DNA from 3 places in the Bacillus sp. PK3-037 genome. Region 2 is predicted to be linked to each of the others. Evidence: riboswitches for the same ligand, from Rfam matches in the RefSeq annotation. Region 2 holds a riboswitch; each other region holds the start of a gene.
What was found. Region 2 has a riboswitch for S-adenosylmethionine ahead of metI (cystathionine gamma-synthase/O-acetylhomoserine thiolyase). Riboswitches for the same ligand answer to the same signal wherever they lie in the genome.

Region 1 (4,760 bases), 1.7 Mb from region 2:
TAGATTTCCCCGTTAAAAATAATCCAATATTTTTCATCTTCATATGATAAAGGCTGTCCGCCATTCTCCACATCAATAATGCTGAGCCGTCTGAATCCGAATCCGACGTGCTCATCATGGTAATATCCATCACTGTCAGGACCGCGGTGAACGATCATTTGGTTCATTTGTTTGATTAGTTCTTCTTGATCAGCGGTTTGAGTTAACGGATGCTTGTTAAAAACCCCGACAAATCCACACATAGTATTGCCTCCATATTTAAAATTGTCATCATTGAACCCCTATTTATAGACGCTGTGAACAGTGTTTGGTTTCACAGTTATGTAAAAAAATAAACATGGATACATCGATAAAAAAGGGAAAGCCGCTTAACCAGTAAGCGGCTATAAAATTATTCTCCTAACGCTTCTTTACGCAGCTGTTCCGCTTTGTCTGTACGCTCCCACGGAAGGTCAACATCGTGGCGTCCAAAGTGGCCGTACGCGGCAGTCTGTTTGTAGATCGGACGGCGTAAATCAAGCATTTTGATAATGCCGGCAGGTCGTAAATCAAAGTTATTGCGCACAACTTCAATCAGTTTTTCCTCCGAAGCTTTTCCGGAACCGAACGTGTTGATTGAGATAGACACAGGCTGTGCAACACCGATCGCGTAAGCAAGCTGCACTTCGCAAGAATCTGCAAGCTCAGCCGCAACGATGTTTTTCGCAACGTATCTTGCAGCATAAGCAGCTGATCGGTCTACTTTCGTCGCATCTTTACCAGAGAACGCGCCGCCGCCGTGACGTGCGTAGCCGCCGTACGTATCAACGATGATTTTACGTCCTGTGAGCCCCGCATCCCCTTGAGGTCCTCCGATGACGAAACGGCCTGTAGGGTTAATGAAGTATTTTGTTTCTTCATCAATTAATTCTTCAGGAACAACCGGATTGATGACATGTTCTTTAATGTTGCGCTGAATTTGCTCAAGCGTAATTTCAGGGTGGTGCTGAGTTGAAATAACAATCGCGTCAATGCGGACAGGTTTGTTATTTTCATCATACTCAACCGTTACCTGTGTTTTGCCGTCAGGGCGAAGGTAAGGAAGAACATCTTCTTTACGCACTTCACTCAAGCGGCGGGCTAATTTATGAGCAAGTGAAATTGGAAGAGGCATAAGCTCTTTCGTTTCGTTGCACGCATAACCGAACATTAAACCTTGGTCACCCGCTCCGATTGCTTCAATTTCTTCGTCGCTCATTGTGCCTTCACGGGCTTCAAGCGCTTGGTCTACACCCATCGCGATATCAGCAGACTGCTCGTCAATTGATGTTAAAACCGCACAAGTTTCCGCATCAAATCCGTATTTTGCACGTGTGTATCCGATTTCTTTAATCGTTTCACGAACCGTTTTTGGAATGTCAACATACGTAGAAGTTGTGATTTCTCCGCTGACAAGAACCAAACCAGTTGTCACAGATGTTTCACAAGCAACACGCGCGTTAGGGTCTTTCTTTAAAATTTCATCTAAAATGCTGTCAGAAATCTGGTCACAGATTTTATCCGGATGCCCCTCCGTAACAGATTCTGATGTAAATAAACGACGATTTTTACTCATGATTTGCTTCCTCCTGCACAAGGCCTCCCGAAAGACCTTATATATATGATACGGAACTCGCTCCCTCTTATACAATGTTACGTTTATATTAGAGATGTTAATTGGCATATTTATGAAATAAAAAAACCTTTTCCGTTCGAGGAAAGGGTTTGGTCTTTGTGCCTTTCACTCTTATCGCTCAAGGAATCATTCAACCTTGCATCAGGTTAGCACCTTGGTTGTCTCACACAATTTGAACATAATGAATAATAGAGAAACCGGTTGCTGGGCTTCATAGGGCCTGTCCCTCCGCCAGCTCGGGATAAGAGTATCCGCTCAATGAAATATCTTATCGTAAAAGGGTTTGCAATGTCAATATGATTCAGAAGAAATAGGCACCTATATTGAGGGAAAACAATGGAAATGCACACACAAAAAACGATAAATAGTATAGACTATTTGAAAATATATGTTATACTAATTCACAATTAGCAAAACACAAATAAAATGATAAAGGAAGGTTTCTTATGAACTCAGTTGATTTAACCGCTGATTTGCAAGCCTTATTAACAAGTCCTAATGTGCAGCATAATTTATCTGCAGCTCAGCTTACAGAAAAAGTACTTTCCCGCAGCGAAGGCATTTTGACATCGACGGGTGCCGTCCGGGCGACCACAGGCGCTTACACGGGACGTTCGCCGAAGGATAAATTCATTGTAGAAGAAGCAAGCACAAAGAGTAAGATTGATTGGGGTCCGGTGAATCAGCCTATTTCCGAGGAAGCGTTTGACCGGCTGTACACGAAAGTTGTCAGCTATCTGAAACAGCGAGATGAGCTGTTTGTTTTCGAAGGATTTGCCGGTGCCGATGAAAAATACAGACTGCCGATCACCGTCGTTAATGAGTTTGCATGGCACAATTTATTTGCCAGACAGCTGTTTATCCGTCCTGAAGACAATGATAAAAAAACAGTCGAACAGCCGTTTACCATTCTTTCCGCTCCACATTTTAAAGCGGACCCAAAAACAGACGGCACACATTCAGAAACCTTTATTATTGTTTCTTTCGAAAAGCGTACGATTTTAATCGGCGGAACGGAGTATGCCGGAGAAATGAAAAAATCGATTTTCTCCATCATGAATTTCCTGCTGCCTGAGCGAGATATTTTATCCATGCATTGCTCCGCTAATGTCGGTGAAAAAGGCGATGTCGCGCTTTTCTTCGGCCTGTCGGGAACAGGAAAGACCACCCTTTCGGCGGATGCTGACCGGAAACTGATCGGTGATGATGAACACGGCTGGTCGGATACCGGTGTCTTCAATATCGAAGGCGGATGCTATGCCAAGTGCATTCATTTAAGCGAAGAAAAGGAACCGCAGATTTTTAAAGCGATTCGGTTTGGATCCGTTCTCGAAAATGTTGTTGTAGATGAAGATACGCGTGAAGCCAATTACGATGATTCCTTCTATACAGAAAACACACGTGCCGCTTACCCGATTCATATGATTGACAACATTGTCTCTCCGAGCATTGCGGGCCACCCGTCAGCGATTGTATTTCTGACGGCTGATGCATTCGGCGTTCTGCCGCCAATCAGCAAGCTGACGAAGGAGCAGGCGATGTACCACTTCTTAAGCGGTTATACGAGTAAACTAGCCGGAACCGAACGCGGCGTCACGTCTCCTGAGACGACATTCTCCACATGCTTCGGTTCACCGTTCCTTCCGCTCCCGGCTCATGTATATGCGGAAATGCTCGGCAAGAAAATTGACGAACACGGCGCAGACGTTTACTTGGTCAACACAGGCTGGACCGGCGGCGGCTACGGCACAGGCGAACGCATGAAGCTTTCATACACACGGGCGATGGTAAAAGCAGCGATTGAAGGCAAATTAGAAAATGTGCAAATGACCACTGACGATATTTTCGGTCTGCACATCCCGGTTCATGTTCCGGGCGTTCCCGATCATATCCTTCAGCCGGAAAACACGTGGAATAACAAAGAGGAATACAGAGAAAAGGCTGTGTATCTGGCAAACGAATTCAAAGAAAACTTCAGAAAGTTCACAAATACAGATGCCATCGCGCAAGCGGGCGGGCCTCTCGTATAAAAAAGCAAAAGCCAAGAGCAATTAAGCTCTTGGCTTGTTTTAATTGACTGTATGCAAGGAAGTCAGCTTGTACGTAATGATTGTCCGCCCATCTGTCCATTCAAGCTTCTGCACTTCGGCTGTGCCTGACTTTTCACCAAACTTTGTTTTGCTGACATCCATCGGAATCTCCATTGGATAAATGCGATACCCGTCTTTCTCTAATCTGAATATATTTTCATCTATGCGAACTTCTTTTCCTTTTGTCACAATCAATGTATTAAATTCAACAGGCATTCCCAAATTGAAATCCCCTTTCGTTCTCTTTTTTCTATATCATAACATATTTCACCGTCAGCGGTTTTTCATCCACTGCGTGAGCTGCCGCACAATACGCCGGTTTTCCTTCGGCGGAAAATAATGTGTGAATGTACTGTAGTACCACGTCTCTACAGGCTTGTGCAGCTGTTTTAATTTCTCCTCAAATAAATACGAATGCTGAATGGAAACGTTTTGATCTTTTTCTCCGTGAATTAATAAAACGGGTGCCTCAATTTTGTTCACTTCGTCAAAAGGCGTTCGCCATTTGTATTCGTCAGGCACCTTTTTCGGCGTTCCCCCAATCACTCTTTTCATCATTCTTCGTAAATCCTGCCGCTCTTCATATGTAAGAATCATATCACTGACGCCTCCCCACGAAACGAATGAAGCCGCTTGCCGTCCCATTTCAATCGCAGTAAGCATTCCCATAATGCCGCCTCTTGAGAAACCGAAAATATGAATTCTGTTCTTTTTGACTTGCGGATGCTGCTGAAGCAGGCGAAAAGCGGAAAAAGCATCCTCTCTGTCTTCTCCTGCAAAATCCTCGTTGCCCTCCCCTCCCTGGTTCCCTCTGTAAAAGGGGGCAAATACCACAAATCCTTGGGACGCAAACTGGATAATTCGGCCCGGTCTGACCATTCCAACACTTTTAATACCGCCGCGCAAATATAAAAATCCGTCATATTGCCCAGGTGCCGCCGGCTCCGCCAGCAGCCCTTTCACTTTTAAGCCATTTGAAAGGTAGCAGATGGTAAACAAGCGCACATGCCGGCTCG
Region 2 (4,760 bases):
AAATCCGGATCTCAGAAGACCCGGATGGTGTTTAATCCTTAATCATTTGCAAATGGGGAATGCCGGCATCAAGAAATTCCTCCTCAGACAGCACCCGATATCCATGTTTTTTGTAAAATGGCACCGCTTGTGTTTGCGCATTTAACATAAACCCTGAAGCACCGCCGTCTGCCGCGGCTTTTTCCAGCGCTTTCATAATGATGCCGCCGACACCGGCTGCGCGGTGGCTTTTCAATACACAAATTCGCTCTAACTTGCCGTAGCCGTCCTTCATGCGCCATCTTCCGGCGCCGACAGGATTTTCACCGTCATACACGACGATATGCTCTGACTCATTTTCAAGTTCGTCAATTTCTTCTTCAGCAGGCACGTTTTGTTCTTTGACAAAGACTTCTTCTCTTACATAGAATGCATCTTTCATTTGTTCTTCATTTTTTGCGATAACTGCTTCCAATCGTTTATTCTCCTCCGCCTAACAGGAACGTTTCATATACCGTCCACGAACCGTTTTCCAATTGATATAGCAGATGAAAACGGTCAACAATTTCTTCATGTGATACTTCCTGCATTTTTAACTGCCCTAAAACATCCGAATGCTCATCGTCGGAAAGGTTTTGGCCGACCGTCACATGCGGAACAAAATTGTATTCCTGATTACCGGCTAATACACCGGTGTAAAGTTTTTCATTCAGTGTTTTTAATTCTTCCGTCGGTTCTGCTTTAATGTAAATGACATTATTGACAGGCGCAAAAGAACTGTATTTGGTCATTTTGAGAACAATCGGATGAGATTCTTTAGCGGTTTCTCTCAATTGTGATACCAATTCACCGGCTTCCTCTTCCGTAAATTCAAATGAAGATCTCAGCGTCAAATGAGGCGGGATCAGGGAATAGCTCGGATCATAGCGCTTTCTGTAAGAGTTCGCGAGATCTTGCAGTTTTTTTGATGGAAATAAAACAATTCCGTATTTCATAGTATGTCCCTCCTGAAAATATAGTATGTTAGAGCATTTTTTTCAGAGCCGGCGTAATGAGCGGCTGCCAGTATGTCCACTTGTGGTCTCCGTCAAACGGCTCAAAATAATAATCGGAAAGCTTTTCCTCCAAGAGCTTTTTCAGCTCCTGATTCGGTTCTGTGAAGTCCAAAATATTGCCGTCTGTCGTATGGACGTCTGTTTCTTTTGTTCCGATTTGGTGATAAAGAGAGAGGTGTTTGATGTCGTCTGACTGTTTCACGGCTTCTAATACATGTTGATCTACATAGGGAGACTGCATGATGATGTTACCAAACATATTCGGATAATCAAGCGCTGTCATAAGAGAAACGGTCGCTCCGAGAGAATCACCGATCAGTGTCCGCCCGTAGCCGACTTGGTACGTCGGAAATTCATGGTCCGCAAAAGGAACTAGCTCGTGGGCAATAAATCTTTTATATGCCGAAAACTTAGAACCTTCCGGATGATAGGTTTTTCTGCGTTCTTTTACATCCTTGTAAGGAACACCGATAATAATGCATCGGTCTATTTCTCTTTTGGACAGCAATTCCTCCACTTGTCTGCCGATTCTCCCCAGCCTGAAATAATCGTGGCCGTCCTGCGCGATAATAAGATGATATTTATAAAGAGGGGAGTAGTTTGACGGCAGATAAACGAGTACTGTCATTTCCTCGTTAAGCTCCTTTGAAAAGAGCTTCTTTTCTTGAACTGTGCCGTTTTTCGGTGCCATAATACATTCCTCCAGGACATCACTAGACTTTCTTGCGTTTGAAATTATTGTACCATGAATTATTAGAAATTTCTCTCTTTAAACAGTTCGGTGCCCGAAGAAAAAAGTGTTGAAATAAACTGCAAATTGCGCTAATATAAAACAATCAGAAAATTGAAATCGATATTTCTTATCGTGAGAGGTGGAGGGACTGGCCCTTAGAAACCTCAGCAACCGGCTTGTTTTGCTATGTGCAGAACGCCAAGGTGCTAAATCCAGCAAGCGTTTTTTATGCTTGGAAGATAAGAAGAAGCGTTAAACCCCTTCTTCTTATGAAGAAGGGGTTTTTATTTTGAAAAGGGAAGGTGTCAGCTATATGTCACAGCACGTTGAAACGAAATTAGCCCAAATCGGGAACCGAAGCGACGAAGTAACGGGAACAGTAAGTCCCCCTATTTATTTATCAACAGCGTACCGCCACAGAGGAATCGGGGAATCTACAGGATTTGATTATGTCCGGACGAAAAACCCGACGCGCCAGCTTGTCGAGGACGCGATCGCCAGCTTAGAAAACGGAGCGAGAGGGCTTGCCTTCAGTTCGGGAATGGCAGCCATCCAAACGATTATGGCGCTGTTTAAAAGCGGAGATGAACTGATCGTTTCATCGGATTTGTATGGCGGCACGTACCGTCTGTTTGAAAATGAATGGAAAAAATACGGATTGACCTTTCATTATGATGATTTTAGCGATGAGGACTGTTTACGCTCTAAGATTACGCCGAATACAAAAGCGGTGTTTGTGGAAACGCCGACAAATCCGCTGATGCAGGAGGCGGACATTGAAAAGATCGCCCGGATTTCAAAAGAGCATGGTCTTCTGGTGATTGTTGATAATACATTTTATACACCGGTTTTGCAGCGTCCGCTTGAGCTCGGAGCCGACATTGTCATTCACAGCGCAACCAAATATTTAGGCGGCCATAATGATTTGCTCGCAGGCCTTGTTGTTGTAAAGGATGAACAGCTTGGAGAAGAAATGTTTCAGCATCAAAACGCCATTGGCGCGGTCCTGCCTCCGTTTGACTCATGGCTTTTGATGAGAGGAATGAAGACGCTCAGTCTCAGAATGCGCCAGCATCAGGCGAACGCGCAAGAGCTTGCGGCCTTTTTAGAGAAGCAAGAAGAAATCAAGGATGTGCTTTACCCGGGAAAAGGAGGCATGCTCTCCTTCCGTCTGCAAAAAGAAGAGTGGGTGAATCCATTTTTAAAAGCACTGAAGACCATTTGTTTTGCTGAAAGCCTCGGCGGGGTGGAGAGTTTTATTACATACCCTGCCACACAGACGCACATGGATATTCCTGAAGAAATCCGCATCGCGAACGGGGTCTGCAACCGTCTTCTGCGTTTTTCAGTCGGAATTGAACATGCGGAAGATTTAGAAGAGGACCTAAAACAGGCGTTATGTCAGGTCAAAGAGGGAGCTGTTTCATTTGAGTAATCATAATTGGACGCTGGAAACCCAGCTCGTGCACAATCCATTTAAAACAGACGGCGCAACAGGTGCGGTTAGTGTACCGATCCAGCACGCCTCGACTTTTCACCAATCTTCATTTGAAGAATTCGGCGCATTTGATTACAGCCGCTCTGGCACACCGACAAGAACAGCTCTCGAAGAAACAATTGCCGCACTGGAAGGCGGAACGAGAGGGTTTGCTTTCAGTTCAGGCATGGCTGCGATCTCAACAGCATTTTTACTTCTCTCACAGGGTGATCACGTTCTTGTGCCAGAAGATGTATACGGCGGAACCTTCCGCATGGTGACAGAGGTTTTGACCCGTTTTGGCATTGAGCACACGTTTGTTGATATGACGGATATCAACGAAGTGGCGCGGAATATCCAGCCAAACACAAAGGCCATTTATATGGAGACACCGTCAAATCCGACACTTGGAATTACTGATATTAAAGCGGTTGTCCAGCTTGCAAAAGAACACGGCTGTCTGACCTTTCTGGATAATACATTCATGACACCGGCACTGCAGCGTCCGCTTGATCTCGGCGTGGATATTGTGCTTCACAGCGCAACAAAATTCCTGAGCGGACACAGCGATGTGCTGTCAGGTCTGGCAGCTGTTAAGGATGAAGAGCTAGGGAAGGAGCTGTATAAGCTGCAAAACTCGTTCGGCGCCGTCCTTGGCGTGCAAGATTGCTGGCTCGTGTTGCGCGGCTTAAAGACATTGCAGGTCCGTTTAGAAAAAGCGAGCCAAACAGCGCAGCGGCTTGCGGAATTTTTCCAGAAGCATCCGGCGGTGAAACGCGTGTACTATCCGGGGCTGTCTGATCATCCGGGGGCTGAAATCCATAAAGGCCAGTCAACGGGAGCAGGTGCTGTGCTTTCTTTTGAGCTTGAAAGCAAAAAGGCCGTTAAGAAATTAGTCGAGAATGTCTCACTTCCGGTCTTCGCTGTCAGCCTTGGCGCCGTGGAATCGATTTTGTCCTATCCGGCAACGATGTCTCACGCGGCAATGCCTAAGGAAGAGCGTGAAAAACGCGGCATCACAGACGGCCTGCTCCGTCTTAGTGTGGGAGTCGAACATGCAGATGATTTAGAACGTGATTTCGAACAAGCGCTGAAAGAAATTGCGCCTGTAGCTGCGCGTTAAAAAAGAAGCCGGGCGATATCCCGGCTTCTTTTTATTTTTCATCATCAGGATTCAGAATCGCCAGTACTTGATGATCCTCCCATTTTCCGTTGATTTTCACGTTTTTTCGGGCAATGCCCTCTTTATGAAATCCCGCTTTTTCTAATACGCGCATGGACCCCAGATTGCGAGGCATGATACCGGCTTCAATGCGATGCAGCTTCAAATCGTGAAACGCATAACCAACAATCAGTCTGACCGCCTCTGTCATAAGGCCCTTTCCGTTATGGGCTTTATCTAAAAAGTATCCAATAAACGCGCATTGCAGCGCTCCGCGGATGATTTGGAAAAGGGAAACCGTCCCGATTAATGTATGGTCTTTATTTGTGAAGATGCCGAAGTGATACTCTTGAT
Region 3 (4,760 bases), 1.9 Mb from region 2:
TAAGGGTTATCTTTTGTTGATTCCACTTCAATCGCGTCTTTTTTAGGATTTAATTTATTTTGGATTGCGTAGTTCACATTGATGAAGGCCGCGTCTCCTTCTTTGTTTTCATATGCTTTTGCCGTTAATTCTGGCGCTACTTTTTTGAATTCAAGGTTTTTCGGGTTTTTCTTAATGTCTTTCAGTGTTGCGTCGACTGTCTCCACTTTAGAATCAAGTGTGATTAATCCTGCATTTTCAAGCATCGCAAGCATACGGCCTTGTTCAGCGACGTTATTTGTCAGGATAATTGTTGCACCGTCGGGAAGATCTTTTAATGATTTGTATTTTTTAGAATAAATACCGAATGGCTCTAAGTGAATCGCACCGGCATTCGCAAGTTTATAATCTTTGTTTTCTTTCATTTCTTGCTCAAGGTAAGGAATGTGCTGGAAGAAGTTCGCATCCACTTCTTTATCAGCCAAGGCTTTGTTGTACATTTTGTAATCACTAAGCACTTTCACTTTCAGTGTGTAGCCTTTTTCTTTTAACAATGGTTCAGCTTCTTTTAAAATTTCTGCATGCGGTGTTTTTGTAGCTGCAACAACAATTTCTTTCTTGCCGGATTCAGCGTTATTAGAACCGCAGGCAGCCATAACTCCTGCAAATACAAGCAGTAATGCACCCAAAAATAGCTTTTTCAATGTAAATCCTCCCTTATCGTTTGTCTATTATATTTGTTATGACATCACCGATGATTTGAATAATAAATACGATGATTAAAATAAACACAGTAGCAACGAAGGTAACATCAGTATTATTAGACTGATAGCCTTCTACGTACGCAAGGTTTCCAAGGCCTCCTGAACCGATGGCGCCGGCAATTGCCGTTGAGCCGATCAAAGCGATGGCCGTAACCGTGATCCCAGAAATAAGGGCCGGCATGGATTCCGGAAGCAGCACTTTGAAAATAATCGTTGATGTTTTGGCTCCCATTGATTTCGCAGCTTCGATGACGCCTTTATCCACCTCGCGAAGCGCAATTTCAGCAAGCCGCGCGTAAAACGGGGCTGAGCCGATGACTAACGCCGGCAGTGCCGCGTTCGGCCCTAAGATGGTGCCGACTAAAAACTTCGTAAAACCTAGTAATAAAATAATTAAAATGAGGAACGGAATAGACCTGAATACATTGACAATGGCCGCAATCACAGTGTTGACCGCTTTGTTCTGCCAGAGGCTCCCTTTGCTCGTGAGAAAGAGCAGCAGACCGAGGATCACCCCGATGACAAAGGCAAAAACCAAAGAGATCAGCGTCATATAAAGCGTTTCGTATGTCGCATTCCATAATTCAGTTACATCAACGTTCGGGAAGTATTTTTCAAACATTCGTGATCACCTCTGCTTTCACCTGTTTGTCATTAATAAACCGGATCACGTTTTGCACTTCTTCCTCGTCACCGTCAATATGGATGAACAGTGAACCGTAAGCTCCATCCTTCGTCTGAGAGATTTTCCCTTGCAGAATATTGACGCTGACATTGAAGTTTCTGATCATCTCTGTAATCAGAGGCTGTTCAGCAGAATCACCGACAAATGTGAGCTGAACCATTTTTCCTGATGCTGTTTCATCAAGAAGGTGCTGTAGCGTTTCTTTCGTTTCTTCCGGCTCTGTCACCTGCTGAACAAATCGTTTTGTCATGTCTTCCTTCGGATTTTTGAAGACATCGAGAACTTCTCCTTCTTCCACAACCTTTCCGTTTTCCATGACAGCGACTCTGTTACAGATTTTGCGGATGACATGCATTTCGTGTGTGATCAGCACAATCGTCAAACCGAGTCTTTCATTAATATCGGACAAAAGATCCAAGATTGAATCAGTTGTTTGCGGATCTAAAGCTGATGTCGCTTCATCACAAAGGAGAACCTTCGGATTGTTTGCGAGCGCTCTGGCGATTCCGACCCGCTGCTTTTGTCCGCCGCTCAGCTGGGACGGGTAAGATTTTTCTTTTCCTTCTAAACCTACCAGTTTAATCAGTTCATTGGCACGCTTGATCCGCTCGCTTTTTTTCACCCCGGCAATTTCTAAAGGAAACATGATGTTATCTCTGACAGTTCGCGACCAGAGCAAATTGAAATGCTGGAAAATCATACTGATTTCATGGCGTGCTTTTCTTAAATTTCGTCCGTTTACTTCATTAATCTTTGTTCCCGCCACTTCCACGATTCCTGAGCTTGGTTTCTCAAGTCCGTTCAGCAGACGGATTAAGGAACTTTTACCAGCTCCGCTATATCCTATAATTCCAAAAATCTCACCTTTTTTAATGGAAAGCGAGACATTTTGGACAGCATTGACATCTCCATGTTTCGACTTATACACTTTTGAAACATCCTGAAGATTGATCAAAGCGATCACCTGCCTTAACACTATTCTAAGAAATCTTCCGGTTTTTTCTGCAAAAGAAAAGCCTTTCTGCACACTTGAGCAGAAAGGCTTATATTAAACTCGCCTTTCTCTCATCTTTCAAAGCTGAACGCTTCGTGTGAATTGGCACCATTTCAACAGTGTTGATGGTTGCCGGGCTTCATAGGGCACTTCCCTCCACCTCTCTTGATAAGAGAAATATATAGTCTTTTTCGTCCGGAAATTCTTCATGTAGAATAGCATGGCGAATGATAAAATGTCAATAAAATAAATGATGTCAACTTTTACTATTATAATAATTTACTATTTTTCAATTCTTTAGAATCCTCTGAAAAAAGCCATTCGTCAGCCACAGAATGGCTTCCAGCTTTAACAGCGCTCTGAATGAACCCTTTACCTTTAGGCTTCCGCTCTGGATCAGGTGCTGAAGGGAAATGTCTCCATGCAAAAGATCAATGATTTCTGTTTGGTTTCCATAAAAGGTCAGGTTGGACGTGTGGGGCGGAGAAATCTTTTTCATTTCCCCTTGTTCGTTTATTGAGACGGTTAAGGCTTCTGTTTCTCCTTGGAAGGTAATGAGCAATGTTGAAGTGTTCAAAAGGGGTTTTAAAAACAGATGCTGGTAATCATCTTCTAAAACTTCCGCTTTCTCCATTTGTACAACCTCCTATTTGTTGGTCATACATACACATTTCTCTCTTCAGCGCAAGAACCCCTTTATAAAACGAACGACAATTTCATTGGAATGCGCCGAGAAAAATGTCATAAATGAGATGCAGAAGATGATTTTTGTTTGATCAGCTCATATAAGTAAGAAACGGAATGAAACGCATACCCTCTTTCAATTACTTTCCCGCCCTTAAACAGCAGAAAACAAGGGACGCTTTCAATTTGATATGCTTTAGCAAACGCCGGTGAATAGTTGAGATTATTTTTATAGAAGGCGACAGACGGAAGCATTTCTCCGACGACTGTCAGCATTTTGCTTGCCAGCTGGCAGGTCCCGCAAAACGGAGTATATAAATATAGGAGATACACATCATCAGTAATGTGATCAAGTTCTTGTTCTTGGAGTTCTTTCATGCTATAACACCTCAGGTCTTTCTTTCAAGAAAAATCGTATGGACATTCAGATTTGCGCTCAGCAATACAGATGCTATATGGTGTCTGGGCGCCGCCGCCACTTCCTTATAGGCTCTGTCGATATGTAAATGGAAGGCTTCATTAAATTCCCTTTTCAGCTGTTTTCTCAATTTCTCGCCCGATTCATCGGCATCAACCAAAATATAGATGTCCTTCTCGTAAAGCTCGTCAGCCAATTCCTCCAGCCTCAGCTGGCTGATTGTTCCGTTTGTGCAGATAATGCGCACTGGCTCATTCAGGACGCTTTCAATCTTTTCTTTATCTGATTTCCCTTCAACAATCAAGACTTTTTCCAGCTCGTCCATGTTCATCTGCTTCACCTGCCGCGTCAAATTTGAAACGTTCAGATTGTAAAAGAAGGCAGTGAAATTCACCGCCAACATTAACACCAGCCGCTTTCGTAGTCACAATCCACATATTTCTGATCGTCTCCTGAAACCACGTCGGCTGTCTTATAAAACTTTTCATTTTCATAGGTAAAACCGGACTTAAGCTCATATTCATTCATGCCTGTCATTTGGCCGATCATCTCATCTTCATGATATAACGAGAGCCGGCCATTTTGAAAGCGGCCTGTCACATCATTGGTGACATCGAGCTTTTGTTTGCTGAAAGCCATATTGGACACCTCCCATAGCGTTAGCGTATCCAATTGCCTGCTCAGCTATCCGGTTTTAGTCTTGCTGTGTCATCTCTTCGTATTGCTCTGCTGTCATTAGTTTTTCAATTTCAGACGCGTCAGACGGTTCAACGACGATCATCCATGCTTTTTCATACGGAGATTCGTTGACGAACTCCGGGCTGTCATCAAGATCTTCGTTTACTTCCACTACAGTTCCGTTAATCGGTGCGTAAAGCTCAGATACCGTTTTTACGGATTCTACACTTCCGAAAGGCTCGTCCGCTTTAATTTCAGCGCCGACTTCAGGAAGCTCAACAAACACGATATCTCCGAGCTCGGATTGGGCAAAATGGGTAATGCCGATTTTGGCTTTTTCTCCTTCAACTTTTACCCACTCGTGTTCTTCTGAGTAACGCAAATCTTTAGGTATGCTCAATTGAATCCCTCCATTTTTTACAGCACTACAATAAGAAGATACCACACTTTTCGAAAAAAATTTACATCATGACCAGTTTTCTTCAAATTGGTCTTCTTTAAAGCCGACTGTTACTTTTTCGCCGTCTGTTGTGAGCGGGCGCTTGATCAGCATTCCGT

Region 1: another riboswitch for S-adenosylmethionine. It lies ahead of metK (methionine adenosyltransferase); the one in region 2 lies ahead of metI (cystathionine gamma-synthase/O-acetylhomoserine thiolyase).
Region 3: another riboswitch for S-adenosylmethionine. It lies ahead of metN (methionine ABC transporter ATP-binding protein MetN); the one in region 2 lies ahead of metI (cystathionine gamma-synthase/O-acetylhomoserine thiolyase).

The regions. Positions count from the first base shown of each region.
Region 1 is NZ_CP096408.1:1,149,046-1,153,805, reverse strand. Features, by position in the region: gene asnB (asparagine synthase (glutamine-hydrolyzing)) at 1-242, opposite strand, end outside; gene metK (methionine adenosyltransferase) at 392-1,594, opposite strand; SAM riboswitch class I at 1,763-1,902, opposite strand; gene pckA (phosphoenolpyruvate carboxykinase (ATP)) at 2,101-3,684, shown strand; gene M1D69_RS05960 (DUF2584 domain-containing protein) at 3,724-3,966, opposite strand; gene M1D69_RS05955 (alpha/beta hydrolase family protein) at 4,018-4,760, opposite strand, start outside.
Region 2 is NZ_CP096408.1:2,862,266-2,867,025, reverse strand. Features, by position in the region: gene M1D69_RS14750 (GNAT family N-acetyltransferase) at 32-454, opposite strand; gene M1D69_RS14745 (YjcG family protein) at 459-974, opposite strand; gene M1D69_RS14740 (esterase family protein) at 1,003-1,725, opposite strand; SAM riboswitch class I at 1,892-2,013, shown strand; gene metI (cystathionine gamma-synthase/O-acetylhomoserine thiolyase) at 2,081-3,202, shown strand; gene metC (cystathionine beta-lyase) at 3,195-4,367, shown strand; gene M1D69_RS14725 (GNAT family N-acetyltransferase) at 4,399-4,760, opposite strand, start outside.
Region 3 is NZ_CP096408.1:922,745-927,504, reverse strand. Features, by position in the region: gene metQ (methionine ABC transporter substrate-binding lipoprotein MetQ) at 1-683, opposite strand, end outside; gene metP (methionine ABC transporter permease MetP) at 697-1,365, opposite strand; gene metN (methionine ABC transporter ATP-binding protein MetN) at 1,358-2,383, opposite strand; SAM riboswitch class I at 2,491-2,597, opposite strand; gene M1D69_RS04755 (SCP2 sterol-binding domain-containing protein) at 2,712-3,056, opposite strand; gene M1D69_RS04750 (thioredoxin family protein) at 3,164-3,484, opposite strand; gene M1D69_RS04745 (toprim domain-containing protein) at 3,496-3,849, opposite strand; gene M1D69_RS04740 (YusG family protein) at 3,927-4,163, opposite strand; gene gcvH (glycine cleavage system protein GcvH) at 4,219-4,602, opposite strand; gene M1D69_RS04730 (arsenate reductase family protein) at 4,669-4,760, opposite strand, start outside.